One region of the Bacillus sp. AK124 genome, then DNA from elsewhere that is predicted to be linked to it. Evidence: riboswitches for the same ligand, from Rfam matches in the RefSeq annotation. Region 1 holds a riboswitch; the other holds the start of a gene.
The links. Region 1 has a riboswitch for S-adenosylmethionine ahead of M1E06_RS15425 (bifunctional homocysteine S-methyltransferase/methylenetetrahydrofolate reductase). Riboswitches for the same ligand answer to the same signal wherever they lie in the genome.
Positions count from the first base shown of each region.

Region 2: another riboswitch for S-adenosylmethionine. It lies ahead of mtnK (S-methyl-5-thioribose kinase); the one in region 1 lies ahead of M1E06_RS15425 (bifunctional homocysteine S-methyltransferase/methylenetetrahydrofolate reductase).

Region 1 covers NZ_CP096378.1:3,047,524-3,056,407, forward strand. Annotated here, with positions in the region: gene M1E06_RS15395 (YitT family protein) at 1-639, opposite strand, end outside; gene M1E06_RS15400 (DegV family protein) at 803-1,663, shown strand; gene M1E06_RS15405 (spore germination protein) at 1,907-2,113, opposite strand; gene M1E06_RS15410 (DUF3941 domain-containing protein) at 2,269-2,391, shown strand; partial or broken gene M1E06_RS15415 (CvfB family protein) at 2,429-3,297, opposite strand; gene M1E06_RS15420 (YajQ family cyclic di-GMP-binding protein) at 3,438-3,929, shown strand; SAM riboswitch class I at 4,007-4,118, shown strand; gene M1E06_RS15425 (bifunctional homocysteine S-methyltransferase/methylenetetrahydrofolate reductase) at 4,197-6,026, shown strand; gene metH (methionine synthase) at 6,019-8,884, shown strand, end outside.
Region 2 covers NZ_CP096378.1:2,801,338-2,810,221, reverse strand. Annotated here, with positions in the region: gene M1E06_RS14085 (acyltransferase family protein) at 1-1,010, opposite strand, end outside; gene M1E06_RS14080 (PAS domain-containing sensor histidine kinase) at 1,320-3,530, shown strand; gene M1E06_RS14075 (methylated-DNA--[protein]-cysteine S-methyltransferase) at 3,538-4,035, shown strand; gene M1E06_RS14070 (hypothetical protein) at 4,127-4,240, shown strand; gene mtnA (S-methyl-5-thioribose-1-phosphate isomerase) at 4,247-5,308, opposite strand; gene mtnK (S-methyl-5-thioribose kinase) at 5,314-6,510, opposite strand; SAM riboswitch class I at 6,593-6,736, opposite strand; gene M1E06_RS14055 (carbon-nitrogen family hydrolase) at 6,820-7,599, opposite strand; gene M1E06_RS14050 (pyridoxal phosphate-dependent aminotransferase) at 7,695-8,884, shown strand, end outside.

The DNA of each region.
Region 1 (8,884 bases):
TTCTTTGATCTCCTCCGCTTTCTTTGTGACAATCATAACGGTGAGCTTGGCGTGACGGGTGTGGATGGCATCGATCACCCTGGTTGTCACATATAGTGTAACGAGCGTATATAATGCTTTCTCCCACCCGTTCAATAATCCTGCTGTTAAAATGATCGCACCGTTTAAAATAAAGAAATAGGTGCCGACCGGTTTGTCTTTCCACTTCGCCAGGATCATCGCGATAATATCCAAACCGCCCGTTGAAGCCCCGTATTTAAGGGTCAGGCCGATTCCGACCGCGGCGATCACCCCGCCGAACACGGCGTTCAGCAAAATATCGTTTGACAGGCTCGCCTCAGGGAGCATTCCTAAAAAGACCGTCGTCAAGGCTACGCTCAAAATGCTGTAAACCGTAAATGAGCGCCCGACCTTCAGCCAGCCCAGAATCCCGACGGGAATGTTTAAAATAAACAATAGCGTCCCCGTTGAAAAGTAAATCGGGCTGTACTGGTCAAGCGCACTCGATAAAAGCTGCGCCACCCCCGTAAAGCCGCTGGCGTAAACATCGGCGGGAATCAGAAACAGATTCAATCCGATGGCATTTAACAAGGCGCCGATGATGACAATGAACAATTTTTTTGCTTCAGCTATGACCATATTTAGTTCCTCCGCTACTTTCGTATATATTTGGTTTACCCTTAAAACAATATTTTGAAAACGTCAATGTAAAAATATATGATATAGTTGACCTAAAAAACGAAATATACCGAAGGACAGTTTGGCGTCCTTTTCCACCATTTTTTAGAAAGAAGGGGTTCAAATGAACGTTCACCTTTTAGCAGACAGTGCGGCAGATTTGCCGAAATCTTTTTATGATGAACATCACATCTCATTTATTCCGTTAAAGGTGCTGCTTGATGAAAAAGAGTACGATGACCTTCTGACGATTCAGCCTCTGGACGTTTATGAAGCGATGCGCGAAGGCAAAGCGCCGAAAACGTCCCAGCCGTCCATGATGCGGTTCAAGAATGCATTCAGGGAGCTGGCCGGCGAAAACAAACCCGCTCTCTATATCGCCTTTTCTTCAGAGCTTTCCGGAACATACCAGACGGCTGTGATGGCAGCAAACGAAGTCAAGGAAGAGTTCCCTGATTTCGATCTGCGGATCATCGACTCAAAATGCGCTTCATTAGGCTATGGGCTCGCGGTTAAGCACGCCCTTAAACTCGCAACTAACGGCAATACAATACAAGAAATTGAATCGTCTGTAAAGGACTTTTGCGAACATCTTGAACATATTTTTACCGTAGATGACCTGACTTATTTGGCAAGAGGCGGTAGAATCAGCAAAGCATCGGCTTTTGTCGGCGGTTTGCTGAATATTAAACCGCTCCTGCATGTTGAAGACGGCAAGCTTGTCCCCTTGGAAAAAATCCGGGGCAAAAAGAAGCTGCTCAAACGGATGATCGAATTGATGAAAGAAAGAAGCGTCGATTTGAGCGGACAGACGGTCGGCATCAGCCACGGAGATGACGAAGAGACGGCCGAAGAGGTCAAACGGATGATCGAAGCCGAATTTCAGCCGGGGGAAATCGTCGTCAACATGGTCGGTTCAGCGGTCGGCGCCCATTCCGGCCCCGGAACATTGGCGGTCTTTTTTCCGGGGAAAGACAAAAGATAAGGTAAAACAGAGGCCTGCTTTATAAAAGCAGGCCTTAGATTGTTGACAAAATCCCAAAACGGCTCTTAGTTTTGGGATTTTGTCATCCTATCAGCGTGATTGAAAACCCTTGCAGTTTAGGAAGGCCGAGCATCGGAGCGGAGCGAATGTTGCAATTCGTGAGCACCGACGCGCAGGCCTGACAACGAATGCGAGGGTTTGTCGACACGCTGAGGCCTGCTTGATAAAAGCAGGCCTTCTTCGTCAGCTGTCTTCGGTGACTGTTCCTTCAGCGGCGACCGGTGTAAGCGCTCCATCAAGAAAACCGGCAGCCGCTGTCGCGACATCAGGACCTCCAGACCCCTCGACCACTTTTTCCATTGTGATCGGACAAATTTTGAACGCACCGCCAAAATTGACGACTCCTCCTGCCGAAACACTTTGAATGTAAACTGAGCAGCAATGTTTCATACCAAGTCTCCTTTTTTTGGGTCTTATGATATGTGTATGCTGGCGGTACAAGGAGGCATAAACTTCCCGGCAAAAAACATCGCGGTTGGGAGAGTACATAGTTTTGCCGGCAGTGTGCAAGCTAAAAGCGACATTTTGACAGGAGGTGCTTCCTCATGAAAGATGATGATAAAAAGCCAGTTGACAACAACGCCGTCAACCAGCAGAAAAACCGGCTCGCTGAAAAGAACAGACAAGCCGGTAAACACCAGGAATCAAAGAAGCCTGATCACTTGTAAAAAACCGGCTGCGTCCTCATCGGACGCCGCCTCATATTTATTTTTTCTCGTATGTCCAGCCCTCTTCCTGATAGATTTTATCCTGTTTCATCAGATGGCCGAGCGCCCTTTTAAATGCTGCTTTGCTCATGTTGAAGCGCTCTTTGATATCCTCAGGGTCGCTTTTATCCCAGAACGGCATCGCGCCGTTTCTCGTTCTCATATAAGTCAAAATTTGTTCTGCATCAACCGATAAGGCATCCTGCTTTCTTGGCAGAAGCGACAGATTAACAGAACCGTCTTCTTTTACTTTGATCACCCTTGCGGTCAGCTTTTCCCCAAGCCTCGGCTCTTCCTTTCGCTCAGAAGAATGGATAAAGCCTCTGATACCGGTTTCGGAAATCATAAAAGAGCCTGATGCGATCAAGCGGTAGATCGTTCCGGTGAGCTCTTTATTCATCAGACCGGGTGAAGCTTCACTAAACAGCTCGCTGATCTTATCCTCCGGCGCCGGTTTGGCAAACATCCTTCCGTGCCCCGTGATTTTCAGCATACAGTACAGCCTGTCCCCTTTTTGCGGCCATACTGATTCATACGGCGGGAGATGCTCTGTCGCAACGAGGGCGTCCTTCGAGAGCCCGACATCGACGAAAACCCCCATGCCGCTGACGGCATCAACGACTTCCACCCAGCCGTACTGTTCAGCGCTGATCATCGGCTTTCTCATCGTAGCCGCCAAGCGATCTTCATGATCGACATATAAAAAGACATCGACCTCTTCTCTATCTTCAATATCCTCCGTGATCTCGCTCTGATGCAGAAGGACCGCCGTTTCGCCGTCCGTCAAAAAGTAACCGTAATCGGCTTTATGATCTATTTTCAATGTTAGCTGCTGTCCTGGTTTCATACTGTTTCTTCCTTTCTTATCCGCCTGTTTTTCTTTTTCTTATTATTCCTCCAATGTTAAAATTATTGCCGGATCGCGGCCAGGCAAACCGCTCGATATTGGAAGTTTCACCTTATTCTACTATAATTGACTCATAAGTAAAATGGATGGAGGTTTTCACATGGCGAAAGAAAGCTCATTTGATATCGTCTCAAAGGTTGAACTGCCTGAAGTTCAAAACGCAATTCAGACCGCTCTCAAGGAAATCGGCACACGCTATGATTTCAAAGGGTCAAAAAGCAGCATCACACTCGAAGGAGACGAGCTCGTTCTCGTATCGGACGACGAATTTAAAATGAACCAGCTGAAAGACGTGCTTGTCGGCAAACTGATCAAGCGGAACGTCCCGACGAAAAACATCGAATACTCAAAGCTTGAGAACGCTTCAGGCGGCACGGTCAGACAGCGCGGAAAACTAGTTCAGGGCATCGACAAAGAAAACGCGAAAAAAATCAATAACCTGATAAAAAAATCGGGTCTGAAAGTTAAATCGCAAGTGCAGGATGATCAAGTCCGCGTAACCGGAAAAAATAAAGACGACCTTCAGCAAATCATCGCGATGGTGAGGGAAGCCGACCTGCCGATTGATGTCCAATTTATAAATTTTCGATAAATTCTTAATTTACTGTTGATTATTCCCCCGATTTTCGGTAAATTGAGTAAAAGTAATCAATAGAAACTAAATAGCTGTTCTTATCAAGAGAGGCAGAGGGACTGGCCCAATGAAGCCTCAGCAACCGGTGAATGAATATTCATGACCAAGGTGCTAAATCCAGCAAGCAGTCTGCTTGGAAGATAAGAAGACGGACAATGTCGATGAAAAGTCTTCTGCTTCACAGAAGACTTTTTTGTTTATCAAAAATGCTTAAGGGGGAAAACGATGGGTTTTTTGGAGGATATAAAAAGCAAAACGTTAATCGCGGACGGCGCAATGGGCACACTTCTGTATTCCTACGGGATCGACAGGTGTTTTGAGGAACTGAACATCTCCAAGCCCGAAGAAGTGAGACGCGTCCACGAAGCGTATGTACAGGCCGGCGCCGATATTATTCAAACGAACACGTACGGCGCAAACTTCATCAAGCTGTCCAGATACGGGCTCGAAGACGAAACAAAACAAATCAACGAAAAAGCGGTCCGTCTCGCCCGCTCCGCCGCCGGTTCTGCTTATGTTCTCGGTACGCTCGGCGGAATCCGGACGTTCAACAAAAACTCGTATTCTCTCGAGGACATTAAAAGAAGCTTCCGCGAACAGCTCTATCTTCTGTTAAATGAGCAGCCGGACGGACTTCTGCTCGAAACCTATTATGATTTAGAAGAAGCGCGCGAAGTTTTAAAGATTGCCAGAAAGGAAACAGAGCTGCCGATCATTTTGAATGTCTCAATGCACGAAGAGGGCGTTCTTCAGGACGGAACCCCGCTTGCGGACGGCCTGAAGCAGCTGGCATCCCTCGGCGCAGACGTCGTTGGTATCAACTGCCGCCTCGGCCCTTATCATATGATCAGAGCGCTTGAAGAAGTCCCGCTTTTAGAAGACGCCTATCTTTCCGTCTATCCGAACAGCAGCCTCCCGTCCCTTGTCGAAGGCAGGCTTGTTTATGAGACAGATGATGAATATTTCAGGGAAAGCGCGGAGGAATTCCGCAATCAAGGCGCACGGATCATCGGCGGCTGCTGCGGAACCACGCCGAACCACATCAGGGCGATGGCTGAGGCGGTCAAAGGGCTTCCTCCAGTCACCGAAAAACACGTGAAAATCAGAAAGAAAGCGGCGCTTGCTGTTCAAAACGAAAGGACAGAGCCCGTTCTCGACGATCTGGCCAAGCAAAAACGGTCCATTATCGTCGAACTCGATCCTCCAAAACAATTAAACTTTGAGAAATTTTTGCACGCCGCTAAAGAGCTTCAATCAGCCGGAATCGATGCACTGACATTGGCGGACAACTCGCTTGCCACACCGAGGATCAGCAATGTCGCCTGCGGCGCGCTCTTAAAACAGCGCCTCGATATGAGGTCGCTGATCCATATTACATGCAGAGACCGCAACCTGATCGGCCTGCAGTCCCATCTAATGGGGCTCGATACACTGGGGCTGTCAGACGTGCTGGCGATTACCGGCGATCCGTCGAAAATCGGCGACTTTCCGGGAGCGACTTCCGTCTATGATCTGACATCGTTCGATTTGATCAGCCTGATCAAACAGTTTAACGAAGGCTTGTCATATTCAGGTAAACCGCTCGGCAAGAAAACAAATTTCTCAGTGGCGGCCGCCTTCAATCCGAATGTCAGACACATTGACAAAGCGGTGAAACGGCTTGAGAAAAAAATCGCCTGCGGCGCAGACTATTTCATTTCCCAGCCTGTCTATTCAGAGGAGCAGCTCATCAAAATCCACGAAGAAACAAAGCATCTTGAAACACCGATCTATATCGGCGTCATGCCGCTGACCAGCAGCCGCAACGCGGAATTCATCCACAACGAAATCCCCGGCATCAAACTGTCCGATTCAATCCGCGAAAAGATGGCGCTGGCGGGAAATGACAAACAAAAACAGGCCGAGGAAGGGCTCGCGATCGCCCGCTCCCTGCTTGATGCGGCGTGCGACCTGTTCAACGGCATTTATCTGATCACACCGTTTTTGCGGTCTGATTTAACCGCCGAACTGACGGCATATATCCACCAGAAAGAAAAGGAGAAAACAAATGTCTAACATCAATGACCAGCTGAAGAAAAAAATCCTCGTCCTTGACGGTGCGATGGGAACGATGATCCAGAATGCCGGTTTGTCCGCCGCTGACTTCGGCGGCGAGGCCTATGAAGGGTGCAATGAATTTCTAAGCATCACGGCACCTCATATCATTCAGGGCATCCACGAAGCCTATCTGGCCGCTAAAGCCGATATCATCGAAACCAATACATTCGGAGCCACACGGCTCGTTCTGGACGAGTACGACCTCGGGCAGCGCGCCTATGAAGTCAACCTCGCTTCAGTCAAACTCGCCAAAGCGGCCGCCGAAAAGTTTTCCACACCTGAATGGCCAAGGTTTGTCGCCGGCGCGATGGGTCCGACGACAAAAACCCTTTCCGTCACCGGCGGCACGACCTTTGACGAGCTGATCGATAATTACGAGGAACAGGCAAGAGCGCTGATCACAGGGGGAGCCGACCTCTTGCTGCTCGAAACGAGCCAGGATATGCTGAACGTTAAAGCGGGCTTTATCGGCATCAGGCAAGCCTTCGAAAAAACCGACAAAACCCTTCCCCTCATGGTATCAGGCACGATCGAACCGATGGGCACGACACTGGCCGGCCAGGATATCGAATCGTTCTATATCTCACTCGAGCATATGAAGCCGGTCAGCGTCGGTTTAAATTGCGCGACGGGCCCGGAATTTATGACAGATCACATCAGAACCCTTTCTTCCCTTGCGAGGACGGCCGTCAGCTGCTATCCGAATGCCGGCCTCCCCGATGAGGAGGGACAATACCATGAATCACCGCAATCGCTCGCGAAAAAAATCAAGGCGTTTGCAGAAGAAGGCTGGCTGAACATTGTCGGCGGCTGCTGCGGAACGACGCCCGCCCATATTGAAGCGCTGGCCGATGAAGTAGCCTCGCTGCCGCCGCGGACGGTCCCTTCGGAAAAAAAGCCGCACACCGTCTCAGGGATCGACGGACTAATTTATGAAGAAACGATGCGTCCCCTTTTTGTCGGGGAGCGGACAAATGTCATCGGATCGAGAAAATTCAAGCGGCTGATCGCTGAACAGAAATTTGAGGAAGCATCCGAAATCGCGAGAGCCCAAGTGAAAAACGGCGCCCATGTCATCGACATCTGCCTTGCAGACCCGGACCGCGATGAAGCGGAAGATATGGAAGGCTTCTTAACAGAAGCGATGAAAAAAGTAAAAGCCCCGTTTGTCATCGACTCGACGGACAAAACGGTGATTGAAAAGGCGCTGAAATACTCACAGGGAAAAGCGATCATCAATTCGATCAACCTTGAAGACGGCGAAGAACGGTTCGCTGACATCCTCCCGCTCGTCAAACAGTTCGGAGGGGCACTCGTCGTCGGTACGATCGATGAAGAGGGAATGGCGGTCACCGCGGAAAAGAAGCTGGCCGTCGCCGTCAGGTCGTATCAGCTGCTCACCGAAAAGTACGGAATACCGGCCAGCGATATCATCTTCGATCCGCTCGTCTTCCCTGTCGGAACAGGTGATGAACAATACATCGGCTCAGCTAAAGAAACGATCGAAGGCATCCGCCTCATCAAAGAGCGGCTCCCTGAATGTTTAACGATTCTCGGCGTCAGCAACGTCTCATTCGGTCTTCCGCCCGTCGGCCGGGAAATCTTAAATGCTGTATTCTTGTACCACGCAACACAGGCCGGGCTTGATTACGCGATCGTCAATACGGAAAAGCTTGAGCGGTTCGCTTCCATTCCTAAAGAAGAAGTCGAAATGGCTGAAAAACTTCTGTTTCACACTGATGACAAAACGCTCGCATCCTTCACTGACTTCTACCGCGGAAAGAAAAAAACGGACAAACAGCCGAAAACATCTCTTTCCCTGGAAGAGCGCTTGGCTGAGTACGTCATCGAGGGTACAAAAGAAGGCTTGATTCCCGATCTCGAACAAGCGTTGAAAAAATTTGCCGCCCCGCTCGACGTGATCAACGGTCCGCTTATGGACGGCATGGCGGAGGTCGGACGGCTGTTTAACAACAATGAGCTGATTGTCGCTGAAGTGCTGCAGTCGGCAGAAGTCATGAAAGCTGCCGTTTCCTTTCTCGAACAGTATATGGAAAAGAAAGACGACAGCGGCAAAGGAAAGATCGTTTTGGCAACCGTTAAAGGCGATGTCCATGATATCGGCAAAAACTTAGTCGACATCATTTTAAGCAACAACGGCTACAAGGTTGTCGATCTTGGGATTAAAGTGACACCGCAGGAATTAATTGAAGCGGTCCGCAAAGAGAATCCCGATATCATCGGTCTGTCCGGCCTGCTCGTCAAATCGGCGCAGCAAATGGTCGTTACAGCGCAGGACCTCGACAAAGCGGATATTTCCATCCCGATTATGGTCGGCGGAGCCGCGCTTTCAAGAAAGTTCACGAACATGAAAATTTCGCCTGAATATAAAGGGCCGGTTTTATACGCGAAGGACGCCATGGACGGCTTATCGCTCGCCAATCAGCTGCGGACGGACCCGTCGCAGTTTCTCGAGAAAAAAGAAGCCGCTGCACCCGCCGCCGTCGCGGAGAAAAAGCAGACGAAAGCCGTGATTGAAATGCTTGAAAAACGGGCGCACGTTCCGCAGGCGCCGGTCTTTCAGCCGGAAGACTTGAAGCGGCACTATTTGAAAAACATCGACCTTTCCTATATCGTGCCGTATGTCAATGAACAAATGCTGCTCGGCCATCACCTCGGCTTGAAAGGAAAAGTCAAAAAGCTCCTGGCTGAACAGCATCCGAAAGCACTGGAGCTGAAAGAGCTGATTGACGAGTTGCTGAGAGACGGGAAAGAGCACGGCTGGTTCGACCCCGCCGTCGTCTATCAATTTTTCC
Region 2 (8,884 bases), 250 kb from region 1:
TTATATCCGTTGTCTTTTTTCAACATCCTCATTAAATTCGTCATTTTCAATTCGATGAACGGCTGGGCGACCGTTTTCACAAATCCGCTTGATAAGCAGAAGGTTAAAATCGCCGTGGCGATGATTAATAGCGTCAGACTTTGATAATCGGCAAGCCATTCTTCCGCTCCCGTTTTTCTGAACGACTTGATGATAAAGCCGTGCAGCAGATAGACATAAAATGTGCGCGTTCCCCACAGGGTAAAGAAATACCGCCTTTCAGGCACAAGCGCCATGAACGCGAACGTTGAAGCGAACGTGATGACGAGGAGCGCCACTCGGTTTAACCCGCTTTTTATCCCGACATCGCCGAATTCCGAATAGGGTTTGGACCCGAACAGCCAGGAGTAATCGAAGTCTACAAAAAAGTAGAAAACGAACGTTGCTGCTAAAACGGCTAGAGCGGCCTGCTTGCCTTTCCAGCCTCTCAGTATTTTAAAATGGTCTTTTTGCAAATAATAGCCCGCCAAAAAGACCGGGAAGAAAACAAACGTGCGGGACAGGCTGAGCGTGTTGCTGATCAAGTCGATATATCCGACAAGAACGGCGATCGCAAAGCTTGCGGCAAACGCCCATTTCGCCGGCAGTTTTGTGAATGGAAACAACAGGATATTCCAAAAGAACAGGCTCAGCAAAAACCAAAGCGACCATTGCGGTTCAATCGGATTTGCGGCCGTTAAGCTTTGATCATCGATAAAGGAATAAAACAGCGTATAGATTCCCTGGAAAATCAAATAAGGAACAATCAGCTTCCAGGCGATTTTTTTGACATAGCCGTGGCGGTTGAACCCTTTTGCAAAATAGCCTGATATGAGAATAAAAGCAGGCATATGAAACGTGTAAATAAATTTATAAATATGAAGCAGAGCATCATTATCATGAATATAGGACCTGATTATATGTCCGAATACGACGAGAAAAATTAATAGGAATTTTGCATTGTCGAAATAGCTGTCGCGCGAAGTCGCCATAACATCACCCTTTCACAAACATTTTCAGGAGACGCCGGTGCGGGAAGCGTCTGAACCCCGGAACATTCTTTCCGGAATGACGTCTTCCACCAGTCTGGCCTCATTTTAAAATTTTAAAATAGAAAGCATGTGTTTTCCTATGCATTAAGTCTTATTGTTAGGTCGATGTAATTGAACAGTAAGGAACTTTTATATCGTCATCTTCCTGTAAAATAGGCGGAAAGGTTGTAAAAGTTCGAAACAAATGAAGGAAGATTTTCCGGTTTGTAGAATAATTGGAGGACAGGTTTTCAAGAAGGAGTGTAATAAATGGAGGAAACTCTTGATTTGAATGAATCCTTAAATCTGCAAAACCAGCTGAACAGACTGAAGAAAGAGAACGCCAAGCTAAAAGCGGATTTGTATCAGTATGAGCTGCTGTTTAACGGGACGCTGGACGCTATTTTTATATTGGATAAACAGATGAACATCATCCAGGCGAATGATGCCGCCTGCAAAATTCTGCAAAGCCAAAAAAAGAATTTGCTGGACCGGTCGGCGCTCGACTTCCTGCACGCCGTCCCGCCGGATGAACTGAACCAGAGCATTCAACGCTTTTTGGAGCGGGGATATGCGAAAAAAGAAGTGGCCATCAGGCTTGACAACGGATCTGTCAAATATATCGAGTTTACTGCAAGCAAAGGAATCGGTGAAGACTGCTATTTTGTCGTCATGAGGGACATTTCATCGAAAAAAATATTGGAGCGGGAGCGCACCATTAATGAAAAGCTGTTTAAAGATTTGTTTCACCGCGCGGTTGAAGGAATCGTCATCTTTGATAAACAAGGCTGTTTCATCGATGCGAACCATTCGTTTTGCCAGAGCTTCGAAATTGAAAAAACAGAGCTTTCAAAACTGAAGCTGTCTCAATTCGTATCCCCTGAAAACAAGGGGCGGCTCGATAAAATCTGGAATGCTCTTTTCAGAAGAGGGAAAGCAAAAGGGGAGCTTCCTGTCCGGCTCAGATCAGGAGAAGACCGGCTGTTTGAGCTTACGATAACCTCGAACATTTTAAACGGCTTTTACATGTCGATTATGAGGGATATTACCGAGAAGCGCTCGATGGAAAAACAGCTGTTTAAAAGCGAAGAACGCTTTAGAGAAGTCTTTGAAAATGCGATGGATGCCATTATACTGATGAATAACGACGGCCGCATCGTCAAAGCGAACCAGTCGGCCTGCAAAATCTTCGAACTGCCGATGGAACAGCTTCTCAACAAGAAGATGACCGATTTTATTGATCAAACCGATCAGAGGTACCATGCCATTCAAAAGCAGTATGATCAAAAAGGGGAAATCCGGGCGGAACTGCTGTTTCGTATGGCAAACGGACAATATAAAGAGCTTGAGTTCACGTCAAAACGGATCATGTTCGACAGCCAGGACCTAACCATTTTAAGAAATGTCAGCGACAGAAAACGAATGGAACAAGAATTGCGGGAAAGCGAATTGAAGTTCAGAAAAGTATTCAACGGATCAATGGACGGAATCGTTCTTTTCAACAACCAGTACGACATTATCGATGCGAACCCCCTTGCCGGAAAAATTCTCAGCACCCCTCTTGAACAGCTGAAAACGTCCAATCTACTTGATGTCATCTCCGGCTATCATATAGAAAACGCAGCTTCTCCCGCTAAAACGATTTCCTTAGAAGAAATGGACAATGACATCCCATTCCTGCTGAGCGACCAAAAACGGATTCTTGAATTTTCATTTAAAAGAAATATCATTCAAAATATGAACTTGGCGATGCTCAGAGACGTGACAGAACGAAAAGAGCTTGAAGAGCGGCTCCGCAAGTCTGATACCCTTCACGTCGTCGGCGAACTCGCAGCCGGAATTGCCCATGAAATCCGCAACCCGATGACGGCGCTAAAAGGATTTATCCAACTGCTGAAAGGCAGCATCCAAAATGAGGATCACGCGCTTTACTTTAATGTCATCACATCAGAACTCAAAAGGATTGAATCGATTATTACGGAGTTTCTCATCCTTGCAAAACCGCAGGCGATTATGTATGAAGAAAAAAATATCGTCAAAATCATGCAGGACACAATGGATTTGCTGCACGCACAGGCAAACCTTGACAACGTTCAGATGCATCTGAAGTGCGAAGGCGGCATTCCGCTGATTTATTGCGAGCCGAATCAGCTGAAACAGGTATTTATCAACATTTTGAAAAATGCGATTGAAGTGATGCCTGACGGAGGCAACGTATATGTGTCGATCAAACCGAAAGGAGACGACCATATCATTATCTCGCTTGCTGACGAAGGAATCGGCATGACAGAAGACAAATTGAAGAGGCTCGGCGAACCTTTTTACACGACAAAAGAACGGGGCACTGGACTCGGGCTCATGGTCAGTTATAAAATTATTGAAGAGCATAATGGAAAAATCGAAGTTGAAAGTGAAGAAGGGAGAGGCACGACATTCCATCTGACTCTCCCGATCAGACAGCATCATGAGGAGGAGGCTTAATCGCATCGTGGGCTTTTATATTGAAATGACCTCGCCTTTTGGACAAGCTTACATTGTCGAGGAAAATCACCACATTACGCATTTGCTATTTGAAAAAGATGAACTAAAACAGCTCCAGCAAGACGGCTTGGAGCTTCGCCGGACCGAAACGGAATTGTTGAAGGAGGCAAAGCGCCAGCTCGAAGAATATTTCAGGGGGGAGCGGAAGACGTTCACCCTTCCTTTCCGCCAGGATGGAACCCCGTTTCAGAAAAAAGTGTGGGAGGTGCTGCAGTTGATCCCGTACGGTGAATCACGGAGCTATTTAGATATCGCGTGCGCCGTCGGGAATCCGAAAGCGGTTCGCGCAATCGGCCAGGCCAATAAAAGAAATGCGCTGCCGATTTTGATCCCGTGCCACCGTGTCATCGGCAAAAATCGTTCTTTAACGGGGTACTCCGGAAATGAAACGGATAAAAAAGCGGTGCTGCTCGACATCGAAAATATTGCGTATAAGGGAAAATAATATACGAGCACGCCGTTTCTTTTTTTCGTCAGCGACATATAATTTTATTAAGTTAAAAATGTTGGTCTTGGTAAAAAAGGAGGACGAATAAATGAAAACGAACCGCCCGAACAAAATAGCAGGATACGCGGAATTGTTCGTCAAGCTGCACGTGTTGACCGAAGAGCAGAAGAAAGACATCATCAAATCGATTAAAATCCGCTAAAGCGGCCTAAGTAAGGGCTTCAGCGGAAAACAGCGCTTCAATTTCTTCTTCAAACCTGTCTGTGATAATCCCTTTTTCCGTAATGATGCCAGAGATTAAATCGTGCGGCGTGATATCAAAAGCAGGGTTGAACACTGGCACCTCTTGCGGAGCTATTTGCGTTCCGTTTATCAGCCTGACTTCATCCGGATCGCGTTCTTCAATCGGAATGTTGTCGCCGCATGAAATCGAAACATCAAAAGTTGACAGGGGAGCGGCGATAAAAAACGGGATTTGAAAGGCTTTGGCGAGGATTGCCAAGCCGTATGTTCCGATTTTATTGGCTGTATCTCCGTTTCTCGCGATCCTGTCCGCTCCGACAATGACGGCTGAAATGTTTTTTTCTTTCATCGTATGGGCAGCCATGCTGTCTGTAATCAGCGTCACGTCAATTCCCCCCTGCATAAGCTCCCACGCCGTCAGGCGCGCCCCTTGCAGGACAGGCCTCGTTTCACAGGCATAAATATGAAGGTCGAGGTCCTTTGTTTTGGCAAGATAAAACGGGGAAAGGGCCGTACCGTACCTGCTTGTCGCAATCGAGCCGGCGTTGCAGATGGTCATGATGCTGTCACCCGATTTGAACAAATGCAGTGCATTCTGTCCGATTTGCCGGCACGTTTCTTCGTCTTCAACCTGGATCTGAATAGCTTCATGGATCAGATTTGTTTTTGCTTCATTGACCGATTTTGCGTCCTCCGCACTTTTTACCAGCCGATTGAGAGCCCAGGATAAATTGACGGCTGTCGGCCTTGCCTGATTGAGTTCATCTTTGATTTTTCCGAGTTCCACCAGAAACGCGGAAACGTCAGATGTATCGATGCTTTGTGCGCAAAGGGCGAGTCCGAAGGCGGCTGTAATGCCGATGGCAGGTGCCCCCCTCACTTTCAGCGTTTGAATCGCATCATAGACGTCTTCTTTTGTTGTGAGGTGCAGGTATTCCGTCTTTTCGGGAAGCTTTTGCTGGTTCAGAATTTTTACCGATGCTTCTTCCCATTCGACAGAGCGGGGCACCGCAAATTGTTCAGGCATGTCATTCACTCCTTAAGTGCGTTCCGAAACGCTTCAATCAAGTCTTTTGGCGTCCGGAAACCGCTGCGTTTTTCTATGAATGCTGCGCCTATTTTAAGGGCGAGCTTTTTTTGGCTGATTCTCCGGGAAAACGGAACGATTGTTTCAAGGTCCGCCACATGGGCAAGGCCGATCGTCCGGCGGATCATTTCGCAGCCGGCAAAGCCTGCTGCGTCTTCAAACGCCTGCTTCAGAACTGATTCAAGGCGTCCTTTCTCATTTTTGCAAGCGTCAAGAGCATCGTTTTCCCATGCTTCGCTGAATGTCCGGCTGAACGTATGCCAGACGGTCTCGACATGGCGGTATAAAGGAGCCCGCCTGTTTTCTTCGCGGGAAAGCGCGTGCAGCAGCAGGTTGGCGATAAACTGTCCAATGTCAAACCCGATCGGGCCGAAAAACGCAAATTCAGGGTCGATGATTTTCGTTTCGGCTTCTTCACTTGCGAAAATGCTGCCTGTATGAAGGTCGCCGTGGATCAGCGTTTCCTCTGCAGACAAAAAGCGCTGTTTCAGTTTTGCCGCTTCAATTTTTAATGCTTCATTGCGCCAAAGATCTTCCGCTTCATCGCGAAGCTCTTCTTCGAAATCGTTTGTCTCATGATCAAAGAAAGGGTCTGTGAACACAAGGCTTTCTGTAATATCGCACAGATCCGGATTCGTAAACTGCTTCACAAGCCGCCCTTTAACTGTTGGGTCAAGTGCATATTCAGACGAGTAAAAATGTGTTTTTCCAAGGAATTCTCCGATGTCTTCCGACAGGTGGGGATAATCCTTCCCGTCAATCAGTCCTTTTCTGGCGATTTCCAAGTGAGAAAGGTCTTCCAATACGGTAACGGCAAGCTCGGTGTCAGAATAGTACACGTTCGGGACAAGGTGCGGGACATGCTCGGCTTGGCGGATCAGCGCACTGCTTTCGATTCTCGCCCTGTCAAGCGACAGCGGCCAGCTTTCGCCGACGACTTTCGCATAAGGCACCGCCTGTTTGATGATCAGCCCTTTTTGCTGCTCTTTGTCATACACGCGGAAGACCAAATTCAAGTTTCCGTCCCCGATCTCCTGGCATGTCAGGGTGCTTTTGCTTGGAAAAAGCCCGAGGCGGACGGCCAGCGCGGCCGCGGAGCTTTCGGTCAAAGTTTCGTATGCTGCGGTTTTCGTTACGGTCATGTGTGATTCCCCCTAAATGTCGTTAACAATAAAAAAGCCTCTTTCTCATCGAGAGAAAGAGGCTGATTTGTCGCGTTCGCCTCTCTTATCTCTCAGAATTCAAAGTCTGATGGAATTAGCACCGTGCCCTAGCGGCGCAGAATTTCGCGCCCCATTTCACAATGGTATTACGGTCGGTTGCTGTTGGGGTCATTAGGCCAGTCCTTCACCCAACTCTCGATAAGAGAAATCAATATAAAATTTTGAAATTTCAGTTCGGTCAGTTGCTGAAAATGTTACCAGCATCTCAGTTTTCTTGTCAATACTTTTTTAATATAAATCTCTGCGAATGTCCTCAAAAACCGGAATTTGCCCCCGCGCTTTTTCAATGTCCCCGAGGTTGATTTCGGTCCTGATGACGGCTTCACCGCTCCCTGCTTCAGCGAGGGTGCGGCCGAGCGGATCAATGATGATGCTGTGGCCCGCAAATTCGTTTGCCGGGTCACTTCCCGCTCGGTTGCAGGCTGCGACAAAGCACTGATTTTCAATCGCTCTGGCTTTTAAAAGGCTTTGCCAGTGATCGAGGCGGGCGAGCGGCCATTCCGCCGATACAAAGATGATGCCCGCACCTTCCTTCGTATGTTTTCTGATCCATTCCGGGAAACGGATGTCGTAGCAGATAAACCCCGCAGCCGGGATCCCTTCAAGCTCGAAGCTCCCGTCGCCTGAGCCCGCTGACAAATAGAGGTGTTCGTCCATCAGCTGGAAAAGGTGAGCTTTGCTGTATTCTTTGATCAAATGTCCGTTTTTGTCTGCGATGTACATGATATTGTACACACCGCTTTTTTTCTTAACGGCGACAGAGCCGCATATGATATGGACACGGTTTGCTTTTGCCGTTTCCTGCAGCCATCTCTTCGTTTGCCTGCCTTCTTCATCTGCGATGGAGCCGAGATTTTTTAAATCATAACCCGTCGTCCACAGCTCGGGAAGGAGAAGAACATCCGCTTTTCGGCTTTCCTGTTCGATCAGCTGCTCCGCTTTTTTAAAATTTTCAGAAGGATTGCCGTATGCGATATCGAATTGCAGACATGAAATTGTCAGCTTCAATCTGGATCACCTCATTTTTTTCTTTACATTTTACATTTAACAATATATGATGATGGACTATCATTTCAAGAATTTTTCAAAAGCGGGTGAATCATATGAAATTTGAGCTTTCAGATGTGCTGAAACAGCTGCCTGAGCAGTTTTTCGCTTCCTTGGTGAAAAAGGTGAATGAAAAAATCGCCGCCGGCCATGATGTGATCAATCTCGGCCAGGGGAATCCCGATCAGCCGACACCTGATCACATCGTTGATACAATGGCGCAAGCCGTTCGCAACCCTGAAAACCATCAGTATTCCTCCTTTCGCGGCAGCCGTTCACTCAAGGAGGCGGCAGCCGCGTTCTATCGAAGGGAATACGGTGTAGAGCTCGATCCCGAACGCGAAGTCGCTGTATTGTTCGGCGGAAAAGCCGGTCTTGTCGAGCTTCCGCAATGTTTGTTAAATCCGGGGGATGCCGTGCTCGTTCCCGATCCCGGCTATCCCGACTACTGGTCGGGCGTTGAGCTGGCAAGAGCGAACATGGAAACGATGCCGCTTACAGCGGGCAATCAGTTTCTGCCTGACTACAGCCGGATTCCGAAGGAAGTGAAAGAAAAAGCGAAGCTCATGTATTTAAATTATCCAAACAATCCAACCGGTGCCCAAGCCACGCCTGTTTTTTTCGAAGAGACTGTCCGGTTTGCCAAGTCGAACGGAATTTGCGTCGTCCACGATTTTGCCTACGGTGCGATCGGCTACGACGGCAAGAGGCCTGTCAGCTTTCTCGAAACGGAGGGGGCAAAAGACACAGGAATCGAAATTTACACGCTTTCCAAAACGTATAATATGGCTGGATGGCGGGTCGGGTTTGCAGTTGGCAACGCCTCTGTGATCGAAGCGCTGAACCTTTATCAGGACCATATGTATGTCAGCCTTTTTAAAGCGGTCCAAGACGCCGCGGCAGTCGCGCTTCTATCAGACCAAGCGTGTGTCAAGGAGCAAAATGAGCGCTACGAAAAAAGGCGGGATGTATGGATTCGTGCGGTCCGTGAAATCGGTTGGCACGCGGATGCTCCGCAAGGTTCTTTTTTCGCCTGGATGCCTGTCCCTGACGGGTATACATCTGAGGCTTTTTACGATCTGCTTCTCGAAAAAGCGAATGTCGTCACAGCGCCCGGCATCGGCTTCGGCAAATACGGAGAAGGCTATGTGAGAGTCGGCCTCTTGACAAGCGAAGAGCGGCTCCGGGAAGCGGCTTCGCGCATTGCCAAGCTGAATATATTCAAAAAGACCGGCCACAGTCATTG